3 regions of the Dermacoccus sp. GAS27A genome follow, and region 1 is predicted to be linked to each of the others. Evidence: riboswitches for the same ligand, from Rfam matches in the RefSeq annotation. Region 1 holds a riboswitch; each other region holds the start of a gene.
What was found. Region 1 has a riboswitch for thiamine pyrophosphate ahead of ABH936_RS01205 (MFS transporter). Riboswitches for the same ligand answer to the same signal wherever they lie in the genome.
Positions count from the first base shown of each region.

Region 2: linked by a shared signal. The riboswitch ahead of thiC (phosphomethylpyrimidine synthase ThiC) and the one ahead of ABH936_RS01205 (MFS transporter) in region 1 are both predicted to bind thiamine pyrophosphate.
Region 3: linked by a shared signal. The riboswitch ahead of ABH936_RS10830 (thiamine ABC transporter substrate binding subunit) and the one ahead of ABH936_RS01205 (MFS transporter) in region 1 are both predicted to bind thiamine pyrophosphate.

Region 1 is NZ_JBIYDW010000001.1:275,611-285,975, reverse strand. It holds gene ABH936_RS01220 (phosphotransferase family protein) at 1-97, opposite strand, end outside; gene dxs (1-deoxy-D-xylulose-5-phosphate synthase) at 114-2,150, opposite strand; gene ABH936_RS01210 (hypothetical protein) at 2,323-2,700, opposite strand; TPP riboswitch at 2,813-2,918, shown strand; gene ABH936_RS01205 (MFS transporter) at 2,912-4,228, shown strand; gene ABH936_RS01200 (hypothetical protein) at 4,318-4,950, shown strand; gene ABH936_RS01195 (D-alanyl-D-alanine carboxypeptidase family protein) at 5,173-5,652, opposite strand; gene ABH936_RS01190 (hypothetical protein) at 5,649-5,972, opposite strand; gene ABH936_RS01185 (B3/4 domain-containing protein) at 6,177-6,884, shown strand; gene ABH936_RS01180 (AMP-binding protein) at 7,064-8,563, shown strand; gene ABH936_RS01175 (phosphotriesterase) at 8,560-9,519, shown strand; gene ABH936_RS01170 (hypothetical protein) at 9,641-10,365, opposite strand, start outside.
Region 2 is NZ_JBIYDW010000004.1:247,046-257,410, reverse strand. It holds gene ABH936_RS06270 (RecB family exonuclease) at 1-714, shown strand, start outside; gene ABH936_RS06265 (CE1758 family FMN-dependent luciferase-like monooxygenase) at 1,008-2,198, shown strand; gene ABH936_RS06260 (CE1759 family FMN reductase) at 2,301-3,011, shown strand; TPP riboswitch at 3,105-3,219, shown strand; gene thiC (phosphomethylpyrimidine synthase ThiC) at 3,309-5,129, shown strand; gene ABH936_RS06250 (HAD family hydrolase) at 5,291-6,043, opposite strand; gene metH (methionine synthase) at 6,047-9,739, opposite strand; gene ABH936_RS06240 (proteasome assembly chaperone family protein) at 9,999-10,365, shown strand, end outside.
Region 3 is NZ_JBIYDW010000009.1:79,897-90,261, reverse strand. It holds gene ABH936_RS10855 (Pls/PosA family non-ribosomal peptide synthetase) at 1-217, shown strand, start outside; gene ABH936_RS10850 (M1 family metallopeptidase) at 217-1,596, shown strand; gene ABH936_RS10845 (thioesterase family protein) at 1,713-2,555, shown strand; gene ABH936_RS10840 (ABC transporter ATP-binding protein) at 2,579-3,703, opposite strand; gene ABH936_RS10835 (ABC transporter permease) at 3,823-5,430, opposite strand; gene ABH936_RS10830 (thiamine ABC transporter substrate binding subunit) at 5,507-6,601, opposite strand; TPP riboswitch at 6,657-6,765, opposite strand; gene ABH936_RS10825 (DUF4235 domain-containing protein) at 7,036-7,371, shown strand; partial or broken gene ABH936_RS10820 (DUF72 domain-containing protein) at 7,749-8,024, shown strand; gene ABH936_RS10815 (circularly permuted type 2 ATP-grasp protein) at 8,164-9,693, shown strand; gene ABH936_RS10810 (DUF4921 family protein) at 9,892-10,365, shown strand, end outside.

The DNA.
Region 1 (10,365 bases):
GCACGGCCTCCCAGCGCCACGTCTCACTGCTCCAGATCGCGCTCGCGGGCGCGACCTGATCAGAGCCGGGGAGAACAGGAAGATCGGGTGACTTCACCACGTCGTTCGACCGCTCAGTCGATGTCGGCGTGAGCGGCGACCGGCATGGCGTCCCCGAGATCACCCGTCGCACCGGCATCACGTCCCGCGGCCTGCGTGCCTGCGTCACCGTCGCGGGTGCCTGCACCGCCGTCAGGCGCGTGTGCACCACCGTCGTACGCATCGGCGCGCGTGAGTGCTGCGTCGTCGCGCCCGAGAGCGTCGACGATGTCGGCGGCCGTCAGCCCCACGGTCGCGAGCACCTCGCCGCGCGAGGCGTGGACGAGGAACTCCTTGGGAATGCCGAACGTGTCGAGCGGCGTGCGCACACCGGCTTCACGCAGGCGTCGCGCGACGGCGCTGCCGACGCCCGCCTCGACGAGGTTGTCCTCGATGACGACGACCCGGCCCGCGGCGCGGGCGAGGTCGACGAGTTCGTCGGCCACCGGGTAGGTCCAGCGCGGGTCGACGACCTGGACGCGACGGCCCTGATCGGTGAGCAGATCGGCGACGCCGAGTGCCGTCGAGACCATCGACCCGACACCGACGACCAGCACGTCCACGCCGTCTCCGCCGTCGGGTTCACGCATGACGTCGAGGCGACCGAGACGTCTCTCGGCGACGAGTGGGTCGGCGACGTCGCCCTTGGGGAAGCGGATGACGCTCGGTGCGTCGTCGATGTCGACGGCCTCGCGCAGCAGTTCGCGCACCTGTGCGCCGTCGCGCGGGGCGGCGAGGTGCAGGCCGGGCACGATCGAGCAGATCGACATGTCCCACATGCCGTTGTGCGAGGCGCCGTCGGAGCCGGTGACGCCGGCACGGTCGAGCACGAACGTCACGCCCTGACGGTGCAGTGCGGTGTCCATGAGCAGCTGGTCGAACGCGCGGTTGAGGAACGTCGCGTAGACGGCGACGACGGGGTGCAGGCCGCCGTACGACAACCCGGACGCCATCGTGACGGCGTGCTGCTCGGCGATGCCGACGTCGAACACGCGCTCGGGGTACTTCTTCGCGAACCCGTCGAGCCCGACGGGGATGAGCATGGCAGCCGTGATGGCGACGATGTCGTCGCGCTCGGCGCCGAGGGCGACCATCTCGTCGCTGAACTCGTCGGTCCAGATGCGGCCACTCACCTCGAACGGCAGGCCCGTCTCGGGGTTGAACTTGCCGATGCCGTGCCACTGGTCGGCCTCGTCGGAGAACGCGGGCTCGTAGCCGCGGCCCTTCTGCGTGATGACGTGCACGAGGGTCGGCCGGCCGTAGTCGCGAGCGCGGCGCAGCGCGGCCTCGACCGCCGCCTCGTCATGTCCGTCGATCGGGCCGAGGTACTTGATGCCGAGGCTCTCGAAGACGCCCGTGTCGGGGTAGACGATGTCCTTGAGACCACGCTTCACGCCGTGCAGCGCCTCGTACATCTTCGTCCCGACCTTCGGCGTCGCCTGCAGGCGGTTCTTGCCCCAGTCGAGCACCTGGTCGTAGGTGTGCATCGTGCGCATCGTCGCGAGGTGGTGCGCCATCCCGCCGATCGTCGGGGCATAGGAGCGCTCGTTGTCGTTGAGGACGATGACGAGCGGCAGGTCGGCGTCGGCGGAGATGTTGTTGAGCGCCTCCCACGCCATGCCGCCGGTCAGGGCGCCGTCACCGATGACGGCGACGGTGTGACGGTCGCTCTCACCCTTGAGGCGGCGCGCCTTGGCGATGCCCTCGGCCCAGCTCAGCGACGTCGAGGCGTGCGAGTTCTCGACGACGTCGTGCTCGGACTCCTCGCGGCTCGGGTAACCCGACAATCCGCCGGATTTCTTGAGCTTGCTGAAGTCGTGACGCCCCGTCAGCAGCTTGTGGACGTAACTCTGGTGGCCGGTGTCGAAGACGAACGTGTCCTTCGGCGAGTCGAAGACGCGGTGCATCGCGATGCTCAACTCGACGACACCCAGGTTGGGGCCCAGGTGCCCGCCCGTCTTGGAGACGGATTCTACGAGGAACTGACGGATCTCGGCGGCGAGCGCGTCGAGCTCCTCGGCGGGGATTCGCTTGAGATCGTCCGGACCCGAGATGGTTTCCAGCAGCGTCACGTCTCACTCAGCCTTTCGAAAGTGCAGTCTCCTGAGTCTAGGTCGTCGACCGCGCAGCCGCCATGCGGGCGGGGGCACCCTCCCGTCGCACCCCCGTCGGAGCCGGTAGCGCCGTCGGAGTTCAAAGGCCGGGACTCTGCCCGCCCACGCACCCCCCCCGAACGCCGGCGCATCACAGCCGAGGGACGAACGTCTTGCCGCGCATCGCCTCGTGCACGAGACGGACGGCGCGCGCCGTGGCACGCAACCGCAGCCCCTCCGCGGACAGGTGCTCCATCACCTGCGGCACCGCGCGCGGTGGCAGCTCGTCAGCGAGGTCGACGCGGATGCGGCGATATGACTCGCGCATCGCGCCGAGTTGAGCGTCGACATGCCACGTCGCCACCCAAGCGAGCGCCACCGGGTGACGGCGCCATGCGTCGTAGGCGCGAAAATCCGAGGGGCACTGATCGAGCAGCCACTGCGTCGCCGCCTCCTGCCACCCCGGCGCACCCGGCGGCGGCACACCTCTCGGCCAGCCCGGAGGGCCGGTGTTCACCTCGTCCGACATGACCCCAGCGTACCCCATTGTTCGAACACGTGTTCTATTTGATGACCGCCCCACGAGACCCGCAGACCGGCGCGAGACACGCCCCCGAAGCCGGGTGCTCTGTGGCATGCTGAGCCCGTCACACGGGAGCCCGAGGCGCGGGCTGAGAGGGCATCGCCATGCCGACCGTCCAACCTGATGCGGTTCATGCCGCCGTAGGGAGTGTTCGATCGTGTCTACCCTGACGCCTGCCCACGACGATGCGCCGCGCCTGGCGCCGGCCGCCGCCACCCCAGAACGGCGCGAGGCCCGCCGCAGCGCCCTCGTCGGAAACTTCGTCGACCAGTTCGACATCTTCCTGCCCGTCATTGCGCTGGGTGGGGTGCTGTCGACGCGTTCGACGATTCCCGACGGCATCGTCTTCGCCGCGACACTCCTGGGCCGCCCCCTCGGGGCGTTCGCCCTCGGCACCCTGGCCGATCGTCGCGGACGAGCCCGCGTGTCACGCGGCGCACTGCTCGGCCTGAGCGTGTGCACCGGCCTCATGGTGACGCTCCCCCTGCACACCTCGACGTGGGCCGTGGCCGCTCTCCTGGCGTTGCGCTTCGCCGCCGGATTCTTCCTCGGCGGGCAGTACTCCGCGGCCATCCCCCGCGCCCTCGCGCTCACAGAGCCGCAACGACGCGGCCACCTGAGCGGCCTCGTCATGGCGATGTCACCCCTCGCGAACGCCACCATCGCCGCCGCCACGATGATGCTGACGGCCTCACTCGGCGGCGCGTACACCACGTGGGGGTGGCGCCTGCTGTTCGTCGTCGGCGCACTCCTGCCGTTGGCCCTGGCCCTCACCGCGAGGTCAGCGCACGCCGGGCCGGCAGGTCACAGCCACTCTTCCCACGAATCCGACAAGCGCGATCCCGCCGCGCACGTCGCGACCGACGACGAGGAAGAGCGCGTGACGGGCCGTGTCGTGGCCGCATTGTTCACCCTCATGACGGGGCTGTGGTTGTTCACGATGATGGGCGTCTCGGTGCTGACGAGTTCGCTGCGCCCGCACTTCTCCCCCCATGACGTCGGGCTCGTCATGCTCGTCGCGACGGCCTTCAGTGCGCCGACGATGGCCGCGGCGGGTGCCGTCTCGACGCGTGTGGGCCGTTCACGCTTCTTCATGGCGTTCGGAGCACTGGCCTGCATCGCCGCCCCCGCCGCCTATCTCGCGGCGATGCACGCGGCGTCATCGGGCAGCATCGTCGCCACGACGATCGCCGCCGCGGCCGTCCAGATCGTCACCGTCTCCGCCTACGGCCCGGTCGGCGCCTACCTCGCCGAACACTTCCCCGAGTCGCGACGTTCGCGCGGTTACGGCAGCGTCTATTCGGCGTCGATCGTGCTGCCCGGCCTGTACCCGTTCTGGCTGCCCACCGTGACGCAGTGGCTCGGCCGTTCGGCCGCCGTCCCGCTCGTGCTGTGCGTCGCGGGCCTCCTCGTCACTCTTGCCCCCGCGTGGATACGCGGAAGTAACGTTGGTGGTTACGAAAAAGTAAGTTGAGTGGGTGAAATCAGCTCGAACCGGTGGCGACGCCGTGATGATCTTGTTAACGTCGTGACTCGGTTCACATCGACTATCGAAGGATGAGCATGTTCACCACACGCCGTACCGCCAAGATCGCCCTCGTCGCCACCGCCGTGGCCGGCACCGTCACGATGGCTGCGCCCGGCGCGCAGGCCGCGACGAGCGACACGACGAAGGACACCATCTGGAACCTCGGCTACGACACGTCGGCGACGACGACGATCAAGAAGTCCGGGCAGTCCTCGACGACGACCGGCTTCACCTTCTCCACCCTCCACGTCGAGAAGGGCGACCTGAGCTCCGACATCATGCTCAAGGACTTCAAGATGCCGGTGAAGCTCGGCAAGCTGCAGATCGCCATCGCGACGATCTCGCAGGAACCCGTCGGCAAGGCCGTCGGAACGATCGACCCGAACACGCACAAGATCGTGCAGACCCAGAAGGTCAACCTCCACATCAAGGATGTCTCGGCCACGGGTAAGGGCCTCATCAACCTCGTCGGCAAGAACTGCCGCACGAGCAGCCCCATCACGCTGACCGTGACGGGCAAGCAGGGTGGCTTGTTCGACCCGATCAACCTCTCGGGCACGTTCACCATCCCGAACTTCGCCAACTGTGGCCTGTCGACGAGCCTCGTCAACAGCCAGGTGGCCGGCCCCGGCAACACGATCAACATGACGCTGACGCCGCACGGCTGATCGCGACCAGCCTCACACGCATCATCTCGGCCGCCGGTACCCCACGGGTGCTGGCGGCCGACGCGTGTCGACTGACGGCAACCGCCACCCGCCCCGATAGCCGCTCGACCATTACGCGTCTGCAAGACGAATGTACGGCGCATTCCTCGTGCAGACGCGTAATCGTCGAGCAACTGATGGCCTGCGCGGTTCACCCAGCGGTTGCGACCTCCGTCACCGTCGTCACCCGACGAAGTTGTAGTGCCACCACTCGGGGTTGGACCCGCGCCGATCCCTGTAGTCGGGGCGGTCGAATCCCCAGCGCTTGGAGTTGGCCGTCAGCCACACGTCGTAAGAACGCCCGAAGTACAGAGGCGAGTTGATCGCGTTCGTGCGGGCGATGCCGAAGTCGATCGCGTTGCCCAACCCGTGGTTCGAGGTGCCGGGGACGGCCGCGCGGGGGTAGCCGAGAGTGCGGTAGAGCAGCTGCTGACGGCTCAGGGTGCGGTGGGCCTCGGTGATCGTCAGCGCCACACCGAAACGAGCCTTGAAAGCCGCGGCCAGTCCGAGATATCCGACGGCCGCCGCGCGCGAGAGATACCGCGGCTCGTGCGGCAGGTTGCTGACGTTGACGCTCCAGCTCGGCAGTCGTGTGACGGCCGACATCGGCAGACGGCCGTTCACCGCGCGCGCCGTCGTCGCGGCGAGGACTGCGGACGTCACCACCGCCCCTTGAACGCACCCTCGGCGATGCGGAACCACAGGCCGCTCGCGTCGTAAGAGCCTGTCAGCGTCGTGGTGCTCGCCAGCGTCCCGACGATCCGGGCGCGCGGTTCCAGCGTGGGCTGATCGCGCACGTTGACGCGGTAGGAAAGCGTCGCGGTCGTCCGTCGCACGAGGACCGACGTTGCCCCCGCACGGGCCACCTGCCTCGACGCAGGAACCGCTGCGAAAGCCTGCGGCGCCCCGTCGATCACGAGGGCCGTCGTCGCCGCAGCGAGGCCGGCGTGTCGAATCGCGCCACGTCGCGTCAGTGTCTCCATCGCAGAATTCCCCCGTCACTCGTCGGCGCGCTGCCCGCCCCGCCATCAGCCTCTTGAGTGTGACACACATCACCGCGGCGCGGGAGATCGTGCGTCACGCCCGTGAACAGGGGCGCTGCGGCAGCACCGGTGCGGCCACCGCCTCGAGACACAGCCCCACCCGGGGGCACCCACGCGTCGTGCCGTCCGCGCGAGAATGGGCCCATGACTTCTTTCGACGCCTGGCTCGAAGCCGCTTCCATCGATGACTCCGTGCGCGAACTGCGCCCCGATTACCGTGCCGTTCTCGTCGTCGCGCGGGGTCTGCACAGCGGTGCGTCGAACGAGGAGAGCGAGACGCTGCTGTTCTCCGCTGAGGAGCACGTACGCGGCATGCTCGAGCACACCCCTCCCGAGGAACTGCCGCACATCGCGGCCTGGCGCGATGCGTACCGCGCGTTCGGCGCGAAACCGCAGCGCACACGCAACTCGGCGGAGGCGCTGCTGCGCCGAGCCGACGCCCTCCCCCGCGTCAACGCGCTGACGGATGCCTACAACGCGGTGTCCGTGCGCCACCAGACGCCCCTCGGCGGTGAGGATCTCGACGCCTACGACGGTGCGCTGCGCCTCACGCGCGCCACCGGCGACGAGGAGTTCTCGACGATGTCCTCGGGCGCCGAGACGATCGAGCACCCCGACGCCGGCGAAGTCGTCTGGCGTGACGACGCCGGCGTCACCTGCCGCCGTTGGAATTGGCGTCAGTGCTATCGCACGCGTCTGACGGGCGAGACGACGAACGCGATCTTCATCTGCGATGTCCTCGACGTCGAGCCCGGCGACGGCGAGCAGCGCGCCACCGAGGTGCGCGACGCCCTGTGCGAGGCGCTCGAGGCCGTCAGCCCCGGAGTGACGCTGACGAGTCGCATCCTCTGATCCATCGGCGGCGCCGATGTTGCCCGGGTTTCGCGACATCGGCGCCCCGTTTGCCGGGCAACATCGGGGCGGGCGACGTCACTTCGCGCGCCTGCCGACTCACTCGAACTGCCGAATAACGCCCATGAGGGGCCTCTCACCTCTACCGTGATTCACATCACGATGACATGAGGTGACGCATGCCGAACATGGCCGACCCGATCTGGACACACGCGACGAGCGCACCCGAGCGCCCCGCGCTTCGCAGCCCGAGCACGACCTGGAACTACGCCACGCTGAGGGACAAGGTGGCCGCGTTCGCGGGGCATCTACGTGACCGCGGCATCAGCCAGGGCGACCGAGTCCTGCTCATCGCCCCCTCCGTTCCGGAGTTTGCCGTCGCCTACTACGCCGCGCAGGCCGTCGGGGCGATTGCGGTGACTCTCAACACGATGTCCACTCCCGCAGAGATCGAATACGTGGCGACGGACTCGGGCGCTCGGCACATCGTCGCGTGGCACGCGAGCGCCGCGGCTGGCGAACGCGTCGCGAGCAAGCTGACGATGGATCTCGTCGTCCTCGATGCCGGCGCCGACGCCGCCACGCGGGCCCCGCTCGACGAACCCGTCGAGCGCGCTGACGACGACACGGCCATCCTGCTGTACACCTCCGGCACGACCGGCCGCCCCAAGGGGGTGCAGCTGACGGTGGCGAACCTGTTCGCTGTGGCGAGCGCGTTCATCACGCAGCTGAACTTCGCATCGACGGAGAAGTTCGGTACCGCGCTCCCCCTGTTCCACGTCTTCGGTCAGTGCGTGTGCATGAACACCGTCATGCTGGCCGGCGGGTCGTTCTCGGTGCTCTCTCCCTTCGAACCACGCGCGATGTTGGCGATGATCCGCGACCACGAGATCAACGTCGTCGCGGGTGTGCCGACGATGTGGAACTACCTCGTCCACGTCGAGGGCGACTTCGGGCCGAAGGACTGCCCCGACCTGCGCCTCGCGGCCTCCGGCGGTGCGAGCCTGCCCGTCGAGGTCATCGCCGCCTTCGAGCGTCGCTTCGCCTGCACCATCCTCGAGGGGTACGGCCTGACGGAGACGACGGGCGCCGCGAGCTACCACCGCGACGGCATCGAGCAGCGCGCCGGCACCGTCGGCGTCGCGCTGCCCGACACCGAGATCGTCATCGAGAGCCTCGACGGGGGCCGCGCGCCCGTCGGTGAGGTCGGACAGGTGCTCGTCAAGGGCCCGACGGTCATGAAGGGGTACTGGAACAACGAGGCGGCCACCGCCGAAGACCTGCGCGACGGTTGGCTGCGCACCGGCGACCTGGGCCGTCTCGATGGGGACGGCTACCTGGCGATCGTCGACCGGGCGAAGGACCTCATCATCCGCGGTGGGTACAACGTCTACCCCCGCGAGGTCGAGGAGGTGCTCTACAGCCACCCCGACGTCGTCGAGGCAGCCGTCATCGGCGTGCCGGACGAGCGCTACGGCGAGGAGGTCGCAGCCGTCGTCGTCCTGGCGCCGGGGCGCGAACTGAGCGCCGACGAGCTGCGCGCGTGGCTCAAGGAGCAGCTGTCCGCGTACAAGGTGCCCCACCTCATCCGCTTCGACGACGCACTGCCCAAGGGCGCCACCGGAAAGATCCTCAAGCGCGCCATCGAGTGGACCACCGACGAAGGAGCAACACCATGACGCAGGTCCAGACCGTCACCGGCCCCATCGAAGTCGAGCAGATGGGTGCGACTCTCGTCCACGAGCACATCTTCGTGATGAACGAGGAATACCGCCTCAACTACGCGGAGTGGGACGAGCAGGCCCAGATCGCCGATGCCGTCGAGCAGCTGACGCAGCTCGAGGGGCTCGGCATCGACACGATCATGGATCCCACCGTGCTGGGGCTCGGGCGCTACATCCCCCGGGTGCAGCGCATCGCGCAGCAGGTGAAGCTGAACATCATCGTCGCGACGGGCGTCTACACCTACAACGAGGTGCCGTTCCAGTTCCACCACAGCGGGCCGGGGCTGCTGTTCGACCAGCCCGAGCCGATGGTGCAGCTCTTCCTGAAGGACCTCAACGACGGCATCGCCGACACCGGAGTGCGTGCCGCATTCCTCAAGTGCGCCATCGAGGAGCAGGGCCTGACGCCCGGCGTCGAACGCGTCATGCGTGCCGTCGGCGCGACGAGCGCGCAGAGCGGCGCGCCGATCACGGTGCACACGCACGCCGCGAGCGAATCGGGGCTCGTCGCGCAACGCGTGCTGGCGGAGGAAGGCGCCGACCTGAGCCGGGTCATCATCGGTCACAGCGGCGACTCGACGGACCTCGACTACCTGTGCCGCCTCGCCGACGCAGGCAGCTACCTCGGCATGGACCGCTTCGGCCTCGACGTGCTGCTGCCCTTCGAAGAACGCGTCGACACCGTCGCGGAATTGTGCCGACGTGGGTACACCGAGCGCGTCGTCCTCGCGCATGACGCGTCGTGTTCCATCGACTGGTTTCCCGCCGAGGCACGCAAGGCGGCCGTGCCGAACTGGAACTACCGCCACATCAGCGAGGACGTCCTGCCGGCCCTGCGTGAGCGCGGCGTCGAGGATGCTCAGATCACGACGATGCTCGTCGACAACCCGCGCCGCCACTTCGGCGGCTGACCCTGGCGTCGAGCACTCCGGCACCTGCGTCCGCACGAAACCCGCCCGAAGGTTGAGGTGATTCGTGCCTCATGGAGCGCGAATCACCTCAACCTCCCGCGCCGCCGAGGGGCCCGCGGCCTCAGACGGACGCAGCGTCGGCGAGTCGTTCGTAGCCGTAGAAGTCGCGCTGGCGTTCGTTCACCCAGACGCGAGGCCCGTCGGGGGCGCTGATGAGCGCGGTGCGCCCATAGGTCTCGTCGACGATCTCGACTTCCACCCCGGCCTCGCGGCACAGGCGCTCGAGATCGTCGAGCGCGTCGATCTGGAACGACAGTGCGGCACCGCCCTCCCCCTCGTGGACGAGCACCTCGCCGCCGCCCGCCGCGACCATCTCGACGAAGGTGCCCGCGTCACTGCGCAGGACCGGGTGGAGACCCAACGCCTCGAACGCCGTGACGGTCGTGTCAATCTCGCCGACCAACGACAGCGGCGTCACCATGAGCGCACCCGGTCGTCGCGGCCCCGTCGGCACCCGTCCTTCGACGACGGCGACGTCCGGCCCCGCAGGGCCGCGGTGCACGTCGAGCACGCGGCCGAAGTCCTCCGTCACCATCGTTCCGCCAACCCCCACCGCGGCCAGGGCGCCGCGCGCGGCATCGAGATCGGCGACGACGACCTGCAACGCGCAGGAGCCGGTCGGCGCCTCGTCGGAGGCGGCATGCACGCCCAGCAACCCACCGCCCGACATCTCGAACTCGGCGTACTCGGGCGAGGTCACGACCGGGTCGCCTCCCAGGGCCCGCGCCAGGTCACTCCATCGCTCGACATAGCCGGTGAACACGATCTGCCTCACCGCCACGCGCT
Region 2 (10,365 bases), on a different contig from region 1:
GTGCTCGAGCGTATCTTCGACGTCGACGCCCCGAAGCGCACGCTCGAGCGGGCGCTCGACCTCGTCCCCCATGCCTGGGAGGACATGCTCACCGATGAACCGGAGCTGGCCGAACTCGCGGGCAGCACACCGCACGATCTCGCCGTGTGGCTGCGTGATGCGGAGAAGCTCGTCGAGAAGTGGTTCGCGATGGAGAACCCGCAGTTCCTCGAACCCGCCGAGCGCGAGCTCTACGTCGAGGCCGACCTCGATGGGCTCACGCTGCGCGGGTACATCGACCGCCTCGACGTCGCTCCCGGCGGGCAGATCCGCGTCGTCGACTACAAGACGGGACGCGCGCCGTCGGAGCTGTTCGAGGGCAAGGCGTTGTTCCAGATGAAGTTCTACGCGCTCGTCATCTGGCGCACGCGGGGCGTCATGCCGCTCATGCTGCAACTCGTCTACCTGGGCAACAGTCAGTTCTTGCGTTATCAACCCGACGAGGCCGACCTGCTCGCGCTCGAACGCAAGCTCAAAGCGCTGTGGCGCGCGATCGAGCGCTGTGCTCAGACGGGTGACTGGCGGCCCAAGAAGTCGCGCTCGTGCTCGTGGTGCGACCACAAGGCGCTCTGCCCGGAATGGGGCGGCACTCCCCCGCCGCTGCCCGAACATGCGGCGCGTCTCGCGCTCGATCCGCGCGCCACCGGCGACCTCGGAGACGTCGATGGCGACTGAAGGATGACCGTTCGGGCCGGTCGTCGAAGCGGCAGCCACCGTCCGAGTGGCGCGTCGCGCGCATCTATCGCCTCCTGCACTGCGTCCGCCCCCGCGACGAGGCTGACGACAACCGCTCATTCACCAACGTCCATCGAATGTGGACGAAAATCGCAGATGGGTACGGGAGTCGCAGTTGGGCCGCGCAGGGCCAGAGTCACCGGGCGCGCAGCTGGAATAACCGGCCGCGCCGTCCCGTTCGGCAAGTAGTTGCATTTTCAACTACATGAATGCATGGACCAAGGGAGGCCCTCATGCAGTTCGGCATCTTCACCGTCGGTGACGTCACGACGAACCCGACGACAGGGCGCACCGTCAGCGAGCACGAGCGCATCGCGAACACCGTCGAGATGGCGAAGCTCGCCGACGAGGTGGGCCTCGACGTCTTCGCCACGGGCCAGCACCACAACCCGCCGTTCGTCGCACCGGCCAACCCGGCCGTGCTGATGGCGAACCTCGCGGTGGTGACGAAGAACATCATCCTGTCGACGTCGACGACGCTCATCACGACGACGGACCCGGTGCGCATCGCCGAGGACTACGCCTACGCGCAGCATCTCGCCGGCGGCCGCGTCGACCTCATGCTGGGGCGCGGCAACACCGGCCCGGTCTACCCGTGGTTCGGCAAGGACATCCGCGACGGCATCCCGCTCGCCATCGAGAACTACGCGCTGCTGCGCCGCCTGTGGAACGAGGAGAACGTGACGTGGGAGGGCAAGTTCCGCACACCGCTGCAGGGTTTCACCTCGACGCCGCGCCCGCTCGACGACATCGCGCCGTTCGTCTGGCATGGCTCGATCCGCAGCCCCGAGATCGCGGAGCAGGCCGCCTACTACGGTGACGGTTTCTTCCACAACCACATCTTCTGGCCGCCGCAGCACGCTGCGCAGATGGTGCAGTTCTACCGGGAGCGCTTCGAGCACTACGGTCACGGCCGGGCGCAGGACGCGATCGTCGGCCTCGGTGGGCAGGTGTTCATGGCCGAGTCGAAGGCGAAGGCGATGGAGACGTTCCGCCCCTACTTCGATCACGCGCCGGTCTACGGTGGGGCAGGTTCGTTGGAGGACTACACGCGTCAGACGCCGCTGACGGTCGGCACGCCGGACGAGGTCGTCGAGGCCACGCTCGGCTTCCGCGACTACGTCGGTGACTACCAGCGTCAGCTGTTCCTCATCGACCACGCCGGGTTGCCGCACGCCGAGGTCATGCACCAGATCGAGCTGCTCGGCACGAAGGTCGTGCCGCAGCTGCGCGCCGAGATGGACGTCCCACGCGCCGCCGGCGTGCCTGATGCCCCGACGCATGCCAGCCTGCTGGCTGCGCGCGCTGCCCAGGCGACCGACACGCCCTCGGCTGACGCCGGTCAGATGGGCCGCGTCGAGGCAGGTGTGCCGCGCGCTCCGCAGACCGACGACGTGACGGGAACGCGCGCCGAAGACCGTTGAGCATCAGCCCGGTTCGCCGACAACTCGGCTGACCGGCCCGGCGGGCGCCGCCGGCGGCGGCGTTCGGCCCAAACTCAGAACAACGAGACGAAGGAGAACACGATGACGAACTGGACGGCACGCCTCGCCGTGATCAGCGGCGGGCTGAGTGAGGAATCGTCGACGCATCGTCTCGCCCAGCTGCTGAGCGACGCGGTTGTCGAGAGTGCGCGGGAGCAGGGCGGCGAGGTCGTCGTCGAGCGGATCGACCTGCGGGCGCTGGCGCACGACATCACGACGGCGTCGTTGACGGGGTTCGCTCCCCCGGCGCTCGCGGACGCCTACGAGGTACTGGGCGCGGCCGACGCCGTGGTCGCGGTGACGCCGACGTACAAGGCGAGCTTCACGGGCTTGTTCAAGTCGTTCTGGGACGCGACTGCAGGCGGCGTGCTGAGCGGCGTGCCCGTCATCGTCGGCGCGACGGGCGGCTCCGCCCGACACTCACTGGTGACGGACACCGCCTTGCGACCGCTGTTCGCGTACATGAAGGCGCTCGTCATGCCGACGGCCGTCTACGCCGCGCCCGACGACTGGGCCGGGCGAAGCCTGGAAGCGCGTGCGAGCGAGGCTGCCGATGAGTTGACGCAGCAGCTAGAGCGCATGCTCGGCGGAGCAGACATGGTGGTGAACGGCGATTCTGACGCGCGCGTGTCCAAGGATGGGGAAGCGCCGAGAACATCGTCGAACTCGGTTCGTACGCTTGCCGAGACGCGAAATCGGGCGCGTGATCCGTTCGTCGCGGTGCCGACGATGGAAGAGATGTTGCGCCGCTGAGCACGAGTCGTGACCGGAGGGGTCCGTCAGGTTCGTCACAAACCTGACGGACCCCTTCGTCACGTTCGTCTGCGGGGATGTGCCATAGTCGGAAGTGTCCTTCGTGGGAGTCCTGAGAACAGGGCTGAGAGGGAGCTGATACTGCTCCGACCGCTACCCGACCTGACCCGGATCATGCCGGCGCAGGCAGCCAAGGAGACCTCATGGTCGCTCATCCTCCGTTCGGTGCCGACGTTCGTCGACGCCTGCTGCGTGGGGTCTTGCCGTGCCTTCGTCCGATCCGAAGGAGGCACCAACATGACGACGCTCGACTCGACCACTCCGTCCGTCACAACGCCCGATACCCGGGCTGACGGCGCCGCCGCGCGCCGCAAGCAGTACCGCGACGCGGACGGCCTGCGCGTGCCCTACACCGAGGTCATCCTCGACAACTCCCCCGGCACCGGCGCGGCCAACGCTCCCGTCGAGCTGTACGACACCTCCGGCCCGGGCAGTGACCCCGAGGTCGGGCTGCCGCCGTTGCGCGCCGAGTGGATCGCCGAGCGCGACGACGTCGAGACGTACGCCGGCCGAGAGCGCACCCTGCTCGACGACGGCCGCTCGGCCGTCCGACGCGGTGAGGCGAGCCACGAGTGGCGCGGCGAACGTCGCGCACCGCTGCGCTCCAAGGACGGTGCCGTCGTCACCCAGATGCACTACGCCCGCAAGGGATTGATCACCCCCGAGATGCGATTCGTCGCGGCGCGCGAGAACTGCGCCGTCGAACTCGTGCGCGACGAGGTCGCCGCCGGACGCGCGATCATCCCCGCCAACGTCAACCACCCGGAGAGCGAGCCGATGATCATCGGGCGTCGCTTCCTCGTCAAGGTCAACGCGAACATCGGAAACTCGGCCGTGACGTCGTCGATCGCCGAGGAGGTCGACAAGCTGACGTGGGCGACGACGTGGGGCGCCGACACCGTCATGGACCTGTCGACCGGTGACGACATCCACACGACGCGCGAGTGGATCATCCGCAACTCCCCCGTCCCGATCGGCACCGTGCCGATCTACCAGGCCCTCGAGAAGGTCAACGGTGAGGCCGACAAGCTGACGTGGGAGATCTTCCGCGACACCGTCATCGAGCAGTGCGAGCAGGGCGTCGACTACATGACGATCCACGCCGGCGTGCTGCTGCGCTACGTGCCGATGACGGCCGAGCGCATCACGGGCATCGTCAGCCGCGGCGGCTCGATCATGGCCGGCTGGTGTCTCGCGCACCACGAGGAGAACTTCCTCTACACCCACTTCGACGAGCTGTGCGAGATCTTCGCCCGCTACGACGTCGCCTTTTCCCTCGGTGACGGCCTGCGCCCCGGCTGCACTGCCGACGCCAACGACGAGGCGCAGCTTTCCGAGCTGCGCACCCTCGCCGAGCTGACGAAGCGGGCATGGCAGTTCGACGTCCAGGTCATGGTCGAGGGCCCCGGGCACGTGCCGCTCGACCTCGTCGAGGAGAACGTGCGCCTGCAGCAGGAGTGGTGTGACGGCGCGCCGTTCTACACGCTCGGCCCGCTCGTCACCGACGTCGCACCCGGCTACGACCACATCACTTCCGCAATCGGCGCGACGACGATCGCGATGGGTGGCACCGCGATGCTGTGCTACGTCACGCCGAAGGAGCACCTCGGGCTGCCGAACCGTGATGACGTCAAGACCGGCGTCATCACGTACAAGCTCGCGGCGCACGCCGCCGACGTAGCGAAGCGCCACCCCGGCGCGCGGGCGTGGGATGACGCGTTGAGCAAGGCGCGCTTCGAGTTCCGTTGGAACGACCAGTTCAACCTGTCGCTCGACCCCGACACCGCGCGCGAGTTCCACGACGAATCGCTGCCCGCAGAGGCGGCGAAGACGGCACACTTCTGCTCGATGTGCGGGCCGAAGTTCTGCTCGATGCGCATCAGCCAGGACGTGCGCGACCGCTTCGGTGACGCCGGCGCCCAGCAGCGCGTCGTCAGCGAGCGCGAGGCCCGTGAGGGCATGCAGCAGATGTCGAAGACGTTCGTCGAGCTCGGACGCAGCGTCTACGTCGAACCCGACACCGCCCACGCCTTGGCAACCCCCACGCCCCAGGACTGACGGGTTCGCATCGGTGGGGGGTGGAGCAACTCGACTCCGCCCCTCACCGACTCTTGTCTCCGCCCCATCTGCTATCTACGTCCACATTCGCGAACGGCGTACCCATCTGCGCTTTTCGGTCACATTCGCTTGTGCCACGGCCTGCCGGGCCGGCTCGAGCGTCAGCCCGTCGCGCGAGCTTGCTCCGCCAGACGCGGCAGGTCGTCGAGGCTGACGGCGGCGAGGTCGGGGACGACGACGAGGCCGTCGAGCTGCGGAATCTCGACGAGGTGCGGCACGGCGAGCGTGGGGACGCCGGCCGCGACGGCCGAGCGCACGCCCGTCGCGGAATCCTCGATCGCGACGCACTCATCCGGGCGCAGGCCCAGCTCGGCCGCGGCCCGCACGTACGCCTCCGGGTCCGGCTTGCCCGCACTCACCATGTCACCGGTGACGACGACCTCGAACGTCCCGGCCGGCAACGCGTCGACGAGCACCCGCGCGAACGACTCGTACGACATCGTGACGAGCGCGCACGGCATCCCCGCCTCGTGGGCGGCGAGCAGCAGCTCTTGCGCTCCGGGGCGCCACGGCACGTGCTGCTTCAGCTTCTCGATGACCTGCTCGAGCAGGACGTCGACGATCTCGTCCGGTGTCAGCGGAATACCCGTCTGATCCTTGATCATCTGCCCCGTGACGGGCAGCGCGTTGCCGACGAGCTGGAACGCCTGCTTCTCGCTCCACGACGCCCCGTACGACTCGATGAGGCCGCGCTCGGCCTCCATCCAGTACGGCTCGGTGTCGATGACGGTGCCGTCCATGTCCCACAGGATCGCGCGGGGGGCATGCGAACCATGCGCCGCGCGCGTGGACGTCGATGAGTCGGGCGCGTCGAGGCGGGCGTCGAGATGGTTCAGGTGCGGCGTCGGGTTCACGCGTCAGTCCTCCGGGTCGTATCCGAGGTTGGGGGCCAGGTGGCGCTCGGCCTCGGCCATCGACCATCCCTTGCGCTCAGCGTAGTCGGCGACCTGATCGCGTCCGATCCGCCCGACGACGAAGTATTGCGCCTGCGGGTGCGCGAAGTACCACCCGCTCACGGACGCGCCGGGCCACATCGCCCGCGACTCGGTCAGTTCGACCCCGATCGACGCGGTCACGTCGAGCAGCTCGAACAGCGTGTCCTTCTCGGTGTGCTCGGGGCACGCCGGGTAGCCGGGCGCGGGACGGATGCCCTGGTAGCGCTCCTGGATGAGTTCGTCGTTCGTGAGCTTCTCCCCCGCCTCGTAACCCCAGAACTCGCGGCGCACACGCTCGTGCAGCCGCTCCGCGAACGCCTCCGCGAGACGGTCGGCGAGGGCCTCCAGCAGGATCGCCGAGTAGTCGTCGAGCCCCTCCTTGTAGGCCTTGATCCGCCCCGGCAGCTCCGTGCCAGCGGTGACGGCGAACGCGCCGACCCAGTCGTCGGCCGCACCCGTAGGGGCGACGAAGTCGGCGAGCGAGCGGTTCGGCACGCCGTCACGGTGCGTGCCCTGCTGACGCAGGTGGTGCAGGCGCGCCACCTCGGACGAACGCGACGCGTCGCCGAACAGTACGGTGTCGTCACCGTCGGCCTGCGCCGGCCAGAACCCGATGACACCCGCCGGGTGCAGCCAGCCCTCGTCACTGATGCGGTCGAGCATCGTCTGCGCGTCGTCGTACAGCTTGCGCGCCGCCTCGCCCTGCGCGGGGTTGCTCAGGATGTCGGGGAAGCGCCCCTTCATCTCCCAGGCGGCGAAGAACGGCTGCCAGTCGATGTACTCACGCAGCTCGCTCACCGGGTAGTCGGTGAACACCTTCGTCACGGGGGCGCCGTCGACGGCGAGCGCCGGGACGTCGGGCACGCCTGCAGACCAGTCGATCTCGGTGACGTTGGCGCGCGCCTCGTCGAGCGTCAGCAGCGGACGCTCGTCGCGCTTGGCCGCGTGTCGGGCGCGCAACGCGTCGTAGTCGGCGACGACGTCGGCAAGCAGAGCCTCGCGCCGTTTCCCCGTCGACAACAGCGCAGCGACGACCGGCACCGAGCGCGAGGCGTCCTTCACCCACACGACGGGCTCGTCGTAGCGTCCGTCGATCTTGACGGCCGTGTGCGCACGCGACGTCGTCGCGCCGCCGATGAGCAGCGGCTGCGTGAACCCCTGGCGCTGCATCTCGGACGCGAGGTGCACCATCTCGTCGAGCGACGGCGTGATGAGGCCCGACAACCCGATGATGTCGGCGTCGTGCTCGCGCGCGGCGTCGAGGATCTTCTGCGGCGCGACCATGACGCCGAGGTCGATCACCTCGTAGTTGTTGCACTGCAGCACGACGCCGACGATGTTCTTGCCGATGTCGTGCACGTCGCCCTTGACGGTGGCAAGCACGACGGTGCCGTTCGTCTGCTTGCTCGTGACGCCGCTGGCTTCCTTCTCCGCCTCGATGAACGGGATGAGGTAGGCGACGGCCTTCTTCATGACGCGTGCCGACTTCACGACCTGCGGCAGGAACATCTTGCCGGCGCCGAACAGGTCCCCGACGACGCCCATGCCGTCCATGAGCGGGCCTTCGATCACCTCGAGCGGACGCTTGCCTTCGGCCTCCAGCTCGGCGCGCATCTGCTCGGTGTCGCCTTCGACATGGTCGTCGATGCCCTTGACGAGCGCATGCGTGATGCGTTCGCGCACCGGCAGTTCGCGCCACTGTTCCGTCTTCGCCTCCGCCTGCTCACCGCTCGAGTTGTACCGTTCGGCGGCCTCGAGCAGCCGTTCCGTGGCGTCGGCGCGGCGGTTGAGGACGGCGTCCTCGATCAGCTCGCGCAGTTCGGGGTCGATCTCGTCGTAGACGACGAGCGCGCCGGCGTTGACGATGCCCATGTCCATGCCCGCGGCGACCGCGTGGTAGAGGAAGACGGCGTGGATCGCCTCGCGCACCGGGTTGTTGCCGCGGAAGCTGAACGACACGTTCGACACGCCACCGCTGACGAGGGCGCCGGGCAGGTTCGCCTTGATCCACCGCGTGCCCTCGATGAAGTCGACGCCGTAGTTCGCGTGCTCCTCGATACCCGTGCCGATCGCGAAGATGTTCGGGTCGAAGATGATGTCCTCGGCCGGGAAGTCGACGTCGGGGCCGGTGAGGATGTCGTAGGCCCGCTTCGTGATCGTCTTGCGCCGCTCGAGGGTGTCGGCCTGGCCGTCCTCGTCGAACGCCATGACGACGATCGCCGCGCCGTAGCGCTTGCACAGCCGGGCGTGCTCGATGAACGGTTCGACGCCCTCCTTCATCGAGATCGAGTTGACGATCGACTTGCCCTGGATGCACTTCAGCCCGGCCTCGATGACCTCCCACTTCGAGGAGTCGACCATGACCGGGACGCGGCAGATGTCGGGTTCCGAGGCGATGAGCTTGCAGAAGCGATCCATCGCGGCGACGCCGTCGATCATGCCCTCGTCCATGTTGACGTCGATGATCTGCGCGCCGTTCTCGACCTGCTGACGGGCGACGGACAGCGCCGTCGCGTAGTCGCCGTCCTTGATGAGCTTGCGGAAGCGCGCCGAACCGGTGATGTTCGTGCGCTCACCGACGTTGACGAACAGCGAATTCTCGTCGACGGTGAACGGCTCGAGCCCGGACAGGCGCAGGGCGGGCGCGACGTCGGGCACGCTGCGCGGGGCCGTGGCGGCGACCGCGTCGGCGATCGCCCCGATGTGATCGGGCGAGGTGCCGCAGCATCCGCCGACGAGGTTGACGAGGCCGTCGCCCGCGAATGCGGCGACGGTCTGCGTCATCGCCTCGGGTGTCTCGTCGTACTCGCCGAACGCGTTGGGCAGGCCGGCGTTCGGGTAGCAGGAGACGAAACAGTCGGCGATGCGCGAGAGGTCGGCGACGTAGGGGCGCATCTCGTCGGCGCCGAGCGCGCAGTTGAGTCCGACGGCGAGGGGGCGCGCGTGACGCACCGAGTTCCAGAACGCCTCGCCCGTCTGCCCCGACAGGGTGCGGCCGGAGGCGTCGGTGATCGTGCCGGAGATGATGACGGGCCAGCGCCGCCCGCGTTCCTCGAACAGCTGCTCCAGCGCGAAGATCGCCGCCTTCGCGTTGAGCGTGTCAAAGATCGTTTCGATGAGCATGAGGTCGACGCCGCCGTCGGCCAGGCCGCGGGCCTGCTCGAGGTAGGCGCCGACGAGGTCGTCGAAGCTGACGTTGCGCGCGCCCGGGTCGTTGACGTCCGGTGAGATCGACGCCGTACGGTTCGTCGGGCCGATCGCGCCGGCCACGAACCTCGGACGCGCCCCGGTGGTCACCGAATCGGCAGCAGTGCGAGCGAGTTTCGCGGATTCGACGTTGAGTTCGTACGCGAGCTCGGACATGTCGTAATCCGCCAACGAGATGCGCTGTGCGTTGAACGTGTTCGTCTCGACGATGTCCGCGCCGGCCTCGAGGTACTCGCGGTGGATGCCCTCGATGATGTCGGGTTGCGTCAGCGACAGCAGGTCGTTGTTGCCCTTGAGGTCGCTCGGCCAGTCGGCGAATCGCTCACCGCGGTAGTCGTGCTCACTCAACCCGTGCCGCTGGATCATCGTGCCCATCGCGCCGTCCATGACGAGGATTCGCTCACGCATGAGCGCGGCCAGCTCCTCGCTGCGATCCCCGCCTGCGTCGCGGCGGGCGTCGTGGTCGGTCGTGGTCGGGTCGGTTGCCTTGGAGCGGATGCTCACGTGACGTCCCTTCGAGGGCGGGTGGATGTCGCGCCATGCTATCGAGCGACGTCGCCCCGCCTTGGAGCGCGCACGCCGTTGGCCGCATACTGGAATGTCAGGCCCTCGCCGCATCGTCGCCGCGCGCCCGATCCACTCTCAGACCTGCAGAAGGAGACACGCTGTGCGTCGTCACTTCGACCTCACCACGTCGACCCCACCGACCGTCCTCGTCGCCTTCCAGGGCTGGAACGACGTCACCGGCGCCGCGTTCGACGCGATGGATCACCTCGTCAAGGCCACCGGCGCGCGCCTGTGGGCCGACGTCGACCCGGAGGACTACTACGACTTCCAGGTCAACCAGCCGCGCATCGACGTCGTCGACGGCGAGCGCCGCGTCATCTGGCGCACGACGGAGATCTTCCACACGCGACTCGACGCCGTGGGCGACGTGCTCATCGTCAAGGGCATCGAGCCGTCGTTCCGGTGGAAGGCGTTTCTCGCCGAACTGCTCGACGCCATCCACGCGAGCGAGCCGGCGCGCGTCGTCG
Region 3 (10,365 bases), on a different contig from region 1:
CCGCGACGGCGGCGAGATGGAAACCGACGACGCCGTCGCGCACGATGACGAAGCGGCGCGTACTTCGCAGGGCGCGACCCACGTCGAGTTCCACGACGAACCGTCCTCACCGGTAGCATCCGACGAGCACCCCGGTGACGGGCAGCCCGTCACGAACGGCGCCTCCTTCGAGGTACGCGACGCCACGCCGACCGCACGACCCGAAAGAGATTCCTGATGTTCAGCAGCACTCCGAGCGGCGGCGCCGACCCCTACGTCCCGGGTCACGGTGATCTGGCGTTCGGCGTCGATTCCTACGATCTGACCCTCGACTACACGCCCGCCGGTAACCGTCTCGACGCCACGGCCGTGCTCGCCTGCCGCATCGTCGACGACGTGCCGGAGGCCTCGCTCGACGACGGCGGGGTGCGCCGGATCGAACTCGACCTGCATCACCGACTCAAGGTCGCGAAGCTGACGGTGTCGGGCGCGAAGATGGCGCGGTTCGGCCAGGAGCGTTCGCGGCTGTTCATCCGGTTCGCGCAGCCGCTCGCGCCGGGCGCGCGCTTCACCGTCACCGTCGCCTACAAGGGTTCGCCCGGTCCGATGCGCGGGCTCGACGGCGACGCGGGCTGGGAGGAGCTGGAGAACGGCGTCATCGTCGCGTCGCAGCCCCACGGTTCGCCGACGTGGTTCCCGTGCAACGACCGTGCCGCGGACAAGGCCGTCTACCGCTTCGCCGTGACGACGGATGCCGAGTACCACGTCGTCGCCAATGGCACTCTGCTGCGCCGCCGTCACACGGGCCGACGTGCGACGTGGACGTACGAGTGCACAGCACCCATGTCTCCGTACCTGGCGACGTTGCAGATCGGGCCGTACCAGACCCGTCAGATCCAGGCGAAGCCGACGGACGTCCGCCTCGTCTTCCCGCCTCGTCTGCGTGAGCCGGTCCGGGAGGCGTTCTCCGAGCAGCTGCACATGATCGATTTCTTCTCCTCGCGCTTCGGCGCGTACCCCTTCGCCTCATACACGGCCGTCATCACCGACGACCCGCTCGAGATCCCCCTCGAGTCGCAGACGTTGTCGACGTTCGGCTCGAACTTCGCGAACCGCGGCTGGGACGCACAGCGCCTCATCGCGCACGAACTCGCGCACCAGTGGTTCGGCAACGCCGTGACGGCGGCGTCGTGGGAGGACATCTGGCTCCACGAGGGCTTCGCCTGCTACAGCGAGTGGCTGTGGAGCGAGGAGATCCATCTCGGGAGCGCCGACCAGCGGGCGCGCGAGGCGTGGCTGCGCCTGTCGCGGCTGCCGCAGGATCTGCGCCTGCACGATCCGGGCCCGAAGGACATGTTCGACGACCGCGTCTACAAGCGCGGAGCGCTGACGCTGCACGCCCTTCGCCTGACGATGGGTGACGCCGCGTTCTTCACGCTGCTGCAGCGATGGGTGTCCGAGAACACCGGCAAGACGGTGACGACGCAGCAGTTCGTGCGGCTCGCGGACGAGGTGGCTGCCGCAGCCGGCGTCGAACCCGTGGGCGCCCTCATCGCCGAGTGGCTCGAGACCCTCCCCCTGCCGCAGCTGCCTGGGCCAGGCTCCACGCGCGTCTGACCCGCTCGAGCCATTGAATGTGGACAAGAATCGCAAGTGTGGACAGGAATCGCAGATGGGTACGCGGCGCCGCCACCGAAGCGATCCAGGTCACACCAGATGGGTAGGGTGAGGGCATGCCAGCTGATGCACCCAAGCTTCCTGCGTTCACGCCGCGCGAGGACGTCGACGCCTACTTCATTCCCCGCCTCGAGACCCCCGAAGGAGCCCCCGAGGGCGCGCGCCTGTTCAATCCGACGATCCACGTGCAGGGCGCCTGGAACGAGGGCGAGCAGCACCTCGCCGCGTCGGCAGGGCTCATGGTGCACTGCATCGAACAGCACGAGCCGCGCGACGACATGCAGCTTGCGAAGATCACCTTCGACGTCCTCGGCTTCATCCCGCTGCGTCCGACGCTTGTGTCGGTGCGCACGATCCGCCCCGGCCGCACGATCGAACTCGTCGAAGCGACGTTCAGCGTCGACGGACGAACCATCATCGTCGGGCGCGCGTGGCGTCTGTCGAAGCAGGATTCCTCACCGGTGGCGGGCGCCGGCGTGCCCGCCATGCCGCCCCTCGAAGAATGCACGCCCTACAGCATGTCGAGCATGTGGCCGGGCGGCTTCATCCACTCCCTCGACGGTTACGAGGCCGAACCTTACGTGCCGGGCCGACACCGCGTCTGGCTGCGCACGCAGCTACCGATCGTCATGGGTGAACAGATCACCCCGACGACGCACTTCCTCTCCGTCATCGACGGCGCCAACGGCATCGCCGTCCGCGTCGACCCGCGCGAGTGGATGTACCCCAACGTCGATTTGACGGTGCACCTCTTCAGCCAACCCGACCCCACCGCAACGGGATTCGACACCACCGTCGCGATGGGCGAGAGCGGGCTCGGCGTGACGATGACGTCACTGCACGACATCCACGGCCCCGTCGGACGCATCGCGCAGAGCCTGACGGTCCGCAAGCTCTGACGCGCGATGTTGCCCGGGAATCGTCAGTGGGTGAACTGCACGCCCTGGGAGGCGTCGAGCACGACGCCGACGCGGGCGCCGGGCTCGAGCGCGGCCGGTTCGACGTCGCCGGGGTAGGCCACGGCAGCCAGCTCCAGCGTGGGCAGCGCATCGAGCCGGACGCTCACGCGCGTCACCTCGTCCGCCACCGCGCTGTGCACGACGCTCGCCGCCAGCGCGCGGGGGGCCCGGGCGTCACGCGCTTCGGCCGCTTCGCCCCACGAGGAACCATGTGTCGCCCCGGCGTCACGCATTGCGACACCGTCTCCCGAAGAGGAGCCGGACGCCGTTCCTGTCGCAGCCACCCGTAGCGCATTCTGACGCAACTTCCAACGCCCCGGCGCGAGGCCCACCGCTGCCGCCTCGTCGGGGTCCAGGGTCGTCGTGAAGCCGAGGAAACCGGCGGTGTCTTCGTCGGACGGCGCGGCCCACACCTCACGCACGGCACCGTGCTGGACGATGCGTCCCTCGCGCATGACGGCGATGTCGTCGGCGACGGTGAGCGCCTCGCCGTGATCGTGCGTGACGAACAGTGCGGTCGCGTTCTCGGCCGTGAGGATGGCCCGCAGATCGGTCGACAACCGCTCGCGCAGGCCTCTGTCGAGGGCCGAGAGCGGCTCGTCGAGGAGCAACAACCGCGGTCGCACCGCGAGGGCGCGCGCGAGCGCCACACGCTGCTGTTGACCGCCGGACAGCGTTGCGGGAGAACGCTTCTCGTAGCCAGGCAGCCCGACGAGGTCGAGCAGTTGCCCGACGCGCGCGGCCTGCTCGGCGCGCCCCACGCCACGTCGCGCCAGCCCGTAGGCGACGTTCGCGGCGACGTCGAGGTGCCCGAACAGTTGGCCGTCCTGGAACATCAGCGCGAAGTCGCGCTTGTGCGTCGGCACGCGCGTCACGTCGTCGCCGTCGAAGCTGACGCGCCCCGCGTCGAGACGCTGCAACCCTGCGACGGCGCGTAGCAGCGTCGACTTGCCGCAGCCGCTCGGGCCGAGGACGGCGAGCACGCGCCCGGCGTCGACGGTGACGTCGACGTCGTCGAGCGCCGGCACCTCCTGGCCGGCGAACGTCACGCAGGCGCCGCTGACGACGAGCCCGCGCGCCGCCTCCACGGCCCGCTCACCATCGGGCCGCTCTCCACGAGACGTCCTCCCGTCAGCCCGCCCTTCGCCGACCGGCGTGCCGCCAGTGTGCACCGAACCGGCGTCGCCTCGTCTGAGTCGTCCCACCATCAGCCCATCCTCCCTGCGGCGGCGCCGCCGATCTTGTCGACGGACACCATGACGAGGCCAGTCACGGCTGCGAGCACGACGGACGCTGCCATCGCGCCACCGAAGTTGGCGTCGCCGGGGCGCCCGATCAGCTGGTAGATGACGACGGGCAGCGTCGGCGAATCAGGTTGCGCGAGAAAGGCCGTCGCACCGAACTCGCCGAGCGAAACCGCGAGCGCGAACCCGGCTGCCGCGACGAAGGGTCGCCACAGCACCGGCCGATCCGCCGTCATCCATGCGCGGATCGGCGAGGCCCCGAGCGCGGCGGCCGCCTCGCGCGGACGTGGGTCGAGCGAGCGCAGCACGGGCGTCAGCGTGCGCACGACGAGCGGTAGCGCGACCATCGCCTGCGCGATCGGAATGAGCGCTGACGACGAACGCAGGTCGAGAGGCGGCCGGTCGAGCGTGATGAGGAAACCGAAACCGACGGTGACGGCCGAGACGCCGAGCGGCAGCATGAACGCCGCGTCGAGCAGCCGGACGACACGCCGCCCCGTCGGGCTCGCCGCGCGCCACGACACGACGACGCTGACGCACACCCCCAGCACGAGCGCGAGCAACGCAGCGTCGATCGCGATGCGCCAGCTCTGCGAGAGCGCGCTGACGACCCCGAGGTCACCCAATCCGCGATAGTGCTGCACGGTCCAGCCGCCATCGGAACGCAGCGAGCGCACGAGCAGCGTCACCAGTGGCGCCAGGATGAGCGCCCCGACGGCGGCGGTGAGCGTCAGGGCAGCCACGTCACCGCGCCCAGGACGTCGCAGCGCCGTCTGCTGCGTCACGCCGCGTCGCACCCGCTCGTCATGACGCCCGATGCGCGAGCGTTCGCTGACGACGAGCAGCGCCGCGACGAGGACGAACTGCGTCACTGACAGCACCGCCGCGGCTCGCAGGTCGAGGAATTCGACGGTGAGGGAGTAGATCTCCGTCTCGAGCGTCGAGTAGCGCAGGCCACCGAGCATGAGGACGATGCCGAACGCCGTCGAGCAGAACAGAAACACGACGCTCGCGGCGCTGACGACGGCGGGGCGCAGCTGCGGCCACGTCACCGTCCGGAAGACCTCCCGCGGTGAGGCCCCGAGTGCCGCCGCCGACTCCGCCGTGCGCGGGTCGAGCGACGCCCACATCGGCCCGACGGTGCGCACGACGACGGACACGTTGAAGAACACCATCGCGAGCAGCACCGGCTGCCACGAGCCGTCCCAGCCCAAGCAGGCAAGCGGGCCACCGTCGGCGAACAGCGACCGGAACGCGACGCCGACGACGACCGTCGGCATGACGAACGGCAGGACGACGAGCGCGCGCCACACCCCCGCCCCCGGCACGCGCAACCGGTACAGAGCGTGCGCGACGGGCACACCTAGCACCACCGAGCACGCCGTCGCGAGCGCCGCCATCCACACGGTGAACCACAGCACGCGCAGGATGCGCGGGCGCGTCAGGACGTCCGTGAATCCGCCCAGATCGACGCGCCCACCAGGCGCGAGCCCACGCACCGCCATCGCCGCGACGGGCCACGCGAAGAAGATCGCGAGGAACACGAGCGGGACGACGGCAAGCACGGCCATGACGAAAGGCGCGCGAGCGCCCCCGTCTCGTGCGCCGCGACGCAGACCATCACGGGTGCCGTTCATCGCTCGGGCGTCACTTGGACGTGACGTCCTTCCACTTCGTCAGCCATTCGGAACGGTTCTTGTCGATGTCGGCGGGCGACACCTCGATCGACTTCGTCGGCTGCTTCGCGTTCGCCGCCCACGCCTTGGGCAGTTCGACGTTCGAGTCGACGGGGAAGACGTACATCGAGTCGGGCAGCGATTTCTGGAAGCTCGCACCGTTCATGAAGTTGATAAGTGCCTTCGCGCCGTCGGGGTTCTTCGCTCCCTTGAGCACACCGGCGTACTCGGTCGATCGGAAGCACGTGTCGAGCAGCGCCGACGTCGTCGACGTGCCCGCCTTGTCGACGGTGAACGCCGGCGAGCTGTCGTAGCTGACGACGATCGGACGCTTGCCCTTGCCACTGCCGCTGAAGTCGACCTCGTACGCGTCGCTCCAGCCCGACGTCAGCTTGAGCCCGTTCGCCATGAGCTTCTTCCAGTACGCCTCCCAGCCGTCCTGGCCGTAGTGGCCGACGGTCGCGAGGAAGAACGCCATGCCCGGCGAGCTCGACGACGCGCCCGGCGCGACCATGAGGTTCTTGTACTCGGGCTTGACGAGGTCGTCGAACGAAGCGGGCTTCGTCTTGTGGTTCTTCGTGAACCACGCGTCGTCGACGTTGACGCACACCGACGCGGTGTCGATCGGCGCCAGCTGCCCCTTGCCCTGGCCGTCCGGCAGCTCGTACTTCGACGCCGACGCAGGCGCGCCCTTCGGGCTGTACGGCTCGAGGACGTCGTTCGTGGCGACACGCGAGGCGAACGTGTTGTCGATGCCGAACACGACGTCACCGAGCGGGTTGTTCTTGCTCAGCACGAGCTTGTTCGCGAGCTCACCGGCGTCACCGGACTTCACGACCTTGACGGTGTAGCCCGTCTGCTTCGTGAACTCGGCCATGACGTTCTTGTCGGGCGCCCACGACTCGTGCGTCACCAACGTGACCGTCTTCGACGCGCCCGAACCCGACGCACCCGAGCCGCCCGCCGAACTCGACTTCGACCCCGACGAGTTGTTGTCGACGCTGCACGCCGCCAGCGCACCCACGCACGCGAGCGCCAGCACGGCGCGGCCACCACGAGACATCATGTGAACGTTCCTCCTCACGGCCAGTGAGGGACGTCGTCGCCCGCACGTACGCGCGACGAGTGAGAACTCGACTTCCTCCGCCGGTGCTAACCGGGTCAGGTTCGAGGGTTTGGTGCCGGGTGCGGCACGATCTCAGCGCACACTGCGCTCCCCTGTCGTTCGAGCGCGAGATTAGCACCGACCACCGACGGACGACACGCTTCGGCCCGCTTCGCACTCCGGCATCCCCGCTGACGGCTCGTGCGCACCTCACGCCGACGCCCGATCCCCCGTGCAAGAGGCGACCGCCACGACGCCCACCCCCGTCAGACCGGGCCGATGACCATGCCGACTGGCGCAGCGACACATGCACGCGCGAGGATGGACCCAAGACATCAACGGCCCGAGGCTCGACGACGCCTCACGACGGCCGACGACACGTAAGGGGAAACACCATGGGCAACCTCGTGTGGAAGGTGCTGAGCATGGGCGCCGGCATCGTCGCGAGCAAGATCGCGACGACCACCGCCACCAAGACGTGGAAGATGACGACCGGCAAGAGCCCGCGCAGCGCGAAGGACCCGAACGCCAGCATCATCGAAGCCGCGATCTACGCCGCCATCTCCACCGGCGCACTCGCCGCCGCGAAGATGTACGCCGAACGCCGCGCCGCCGACTACTTCACCAAGTCCGCCGGCCACCCGCCGCAGGCCCTCGTCAAGCGCGCCGAAGAAGAAGCCAAGGAAGCCCAGAAGGGCAAGAGCCAGGCGCCCGTCGTCGTCATGAAGTAATTCCCCTTCGTCCGCTTTCCGGCGTGGGAGCCTCGCGGGCTCGGCTCCCACGCTCGGTGCAGCAGACTCGGGGGCGTCCATGTCGCGCATGGAGCCGTCCGCTTGGAGGGTCAGGTTCTGCCTGGCCCTCCTCGCGTGTCTCGGGCCGACGCATCACTGAGCGTCGCGAATTTCGTCCACACCGACGAATCACGTCCACATTTGCGATTCACGTCCACCTCGGCGAACATCGTCCACATTCACGTCCCGGCCGAACGTCACGCCGCGCTCCGGTGGCATCTGACGACATGAGCACGGCCACCCGAGCGCAACTGCGCCTCGGCACGTCAGGGGGGACGTAAGCCGCCTGGAAAGGCACCGTCCACCCCGCAGGCGTCGCCGACCGCGTGCGCCTCGAGTACTACGCGGCGAACCTCTTCGACACCGTCGAACTCAACGCCAGCTACTACCGCTGGCCGGCACTCACGAGCCTCGAGGGCTGGCACCGCCGCCTACCCGGCGGGTTCCGCATGACCGTCAAGGCATGGGCAACCGGCATCAACGGCTGGCTCACCGAGGGACGCACCGTCTGGGCGTACTTCAACAACGACATCGACTGCGCCGCCGTCGCCAACGCGCAGACCCTGGGCCGCTTCGTCCACGACCGCACGTGACCGATCAGCCCTGCTTCACCCATGCGGCCCCTCACCTCGCCCGCCATCGCCCGAGATCCGCCCACCTCCGCGCGACGGACCAGAACCCGCCCGCCTCGTCCGCGAGCGCACGTGAGCCGTCTGCCGTAACGTCGTGCCCATGACCACCGCACAGGGCACGAACGCGACGAACGACGAGGGCGCAGAGGGCGAGATCGTCCCCGAGGCGTTCAGCGAATACCGCGAGCACGAACCCGAGACCCCGGGCGTGCACGACGAATCCGTCACCGACGATGCGGAGCTGCGCCCCGACTACGCGGCCGTCATCGAGCGCATCGAGACGCTCGGGCCCGACGAGGTGTCGCGCCGCCTCGAAGCGGCCGGCAAGGGCCTGACCGAGCTCGGCGTGACGATCAACTCCGAGGACGGCAACCGCCCGTACCCGATCGACATCGTGCCGCGCATCATCTCGGCCGAGCGCTGGGCCGAGCTCAGCGCCGGCGCCGAGCAGCGCGTCCGTGCGCTCGAACTCTTCCTGCGCGACGTCTACGGCCCCGGCGAGATCATCAAGGCGGGCCGCGTCGACGCCGACATGCTGCGTCGCTCGCCCGGCTGGTCCAAGGACGGCCAGCGGGTGCCCGCTGACTTCGTCCGCGCCGGCATCTGCGGCCTCGACCTCGTCTCGCCCGCGTCCGGCGAGTGGATGGTGCTCGAGGACAACCTGCGCATGCCCGGCGGGCTCGGCATGACGCACATCAACCGCGAGGTGCTCGAGAACCACTTCGCCGAGATCCTGCCGCCCGCCGAGACGCTCGAGCACCCGACCCGGACGTACGGGCTGCTGCACGAGTCGCTCGTCGCGAGCGCAAGACTCGTCGACGGTGGCGTTGCCGGGGGCGAGATCGGCCTGTGCATGGTCTCCCCCGGCCCGACGGACACGACTTGGTACGAGCAGAACCTCGTGAGCGGCCAGGTCGGCGCCGCCATCGTGACGGCGGACGCCCTCGTCGTCGACGACGGCAAGCTGTGGCGCCTCGACGGCGGCGAACGTCACCGCGTGCACCTGCTCAACCCGCGCATGGGTGAGACCGAGCTGTTCGGAGCGAAGGGCGCGGACGGTCGTCCGCTCGGCGACGCGCTGCGTGACGTGCTCGCGGCGGGCGCGGTCGCCATCGTCAATGCGCCCGGCAACGGCCTCGCCGACGACAAGGCGACGTACGCGCTCGTGCCCGACATCATCGATTTCTACCTCGGCGAGAAGCCGCTGCTCGCGCAGGTGCCGACGCTGCTGTGCGCCCGCGAGGACCAGCGCGAGGAGGTGCTCGATCGCCTCGACGAACTCGTCGTCAAGCCGATCGACGGCTACGGCGGCAGCGGCATCACCGTCGGCCCGGAGTGCTCGGCCGACGAGCTGGAGACGCGCCGTCGGGAGATCCGTGAGACGCCGGAGCGCTTCGTCGCGCAGGACATCGTGCCGTTGTCGACCCTGCCGACGCTCGTCGACGGCTCGTTCGCGCCGAGCCATGTCGACCTGCGCGCGTTCGTGCTGCAGCGCCCGGACGAGCAGGACGCCTCGCGCACCGTCGCCGTCACGGCACCGGGAGCGATGACGCGCGTCGCCCCAGCGGGCACGATGATCGTCAACGTCTCGGCCGGCGGCGGCGCGAAGGACACCTGGATCCAGCGCTGACGCCCGCATCGCGGCCCGGTGCGACGCTCGAAGCGCCCTGACGCGATCGTCGACGGCCGCGCCACCGTGCGCAGAGTTACGCCAACCTGCGCAGAACCGCGCCCGGTCGCGCAGCCCCATGCCTCTGCGGGCAAGTGCACCCAGGTGCACTTGCCCGCAGAGGAGACGGGGCGCGGCGCCGTGGGTGAGACTGGAGTCATGACGCCCGACGCCAGCCAGCAGCCGACCGAGTTCATCCGCACGATGGCCGACGGCACGACGAAGCAGGTCAACCCGCTGAGCGGTACGAAGGTGTGGACGGTGCCAGGCCGCGGCGACCGTCCCCTCGGGCTCGTCCCGCCTGGCGTCAAGGACCTCGAACCGCACGACTTCACGGCGTCCTGCGCATTCTGCTCCGACCGTTACCTCGAGACGCCGCCGGAGAAGGTGCGTTCCGTCCTCGCCGCAGGTTCCGCCGAGGGGCCGCGCTTCGTCCGACTGCGTGGTCTGACGCCGGCCGAGGTGACATCGCAGGTCGCCGAGTTCCGCCGCATCCCGAACCTGTTCGAGATCATGTCGGTCGACTACTGGCAGGCCAATCACGGTTACACGTTCGACGACGCGATCGAGGCCCGCCGCCGCGCCTACGAGGCTGCTGACGGAGGGCGCGAACACCTGTTGCGCCTCGCGCGG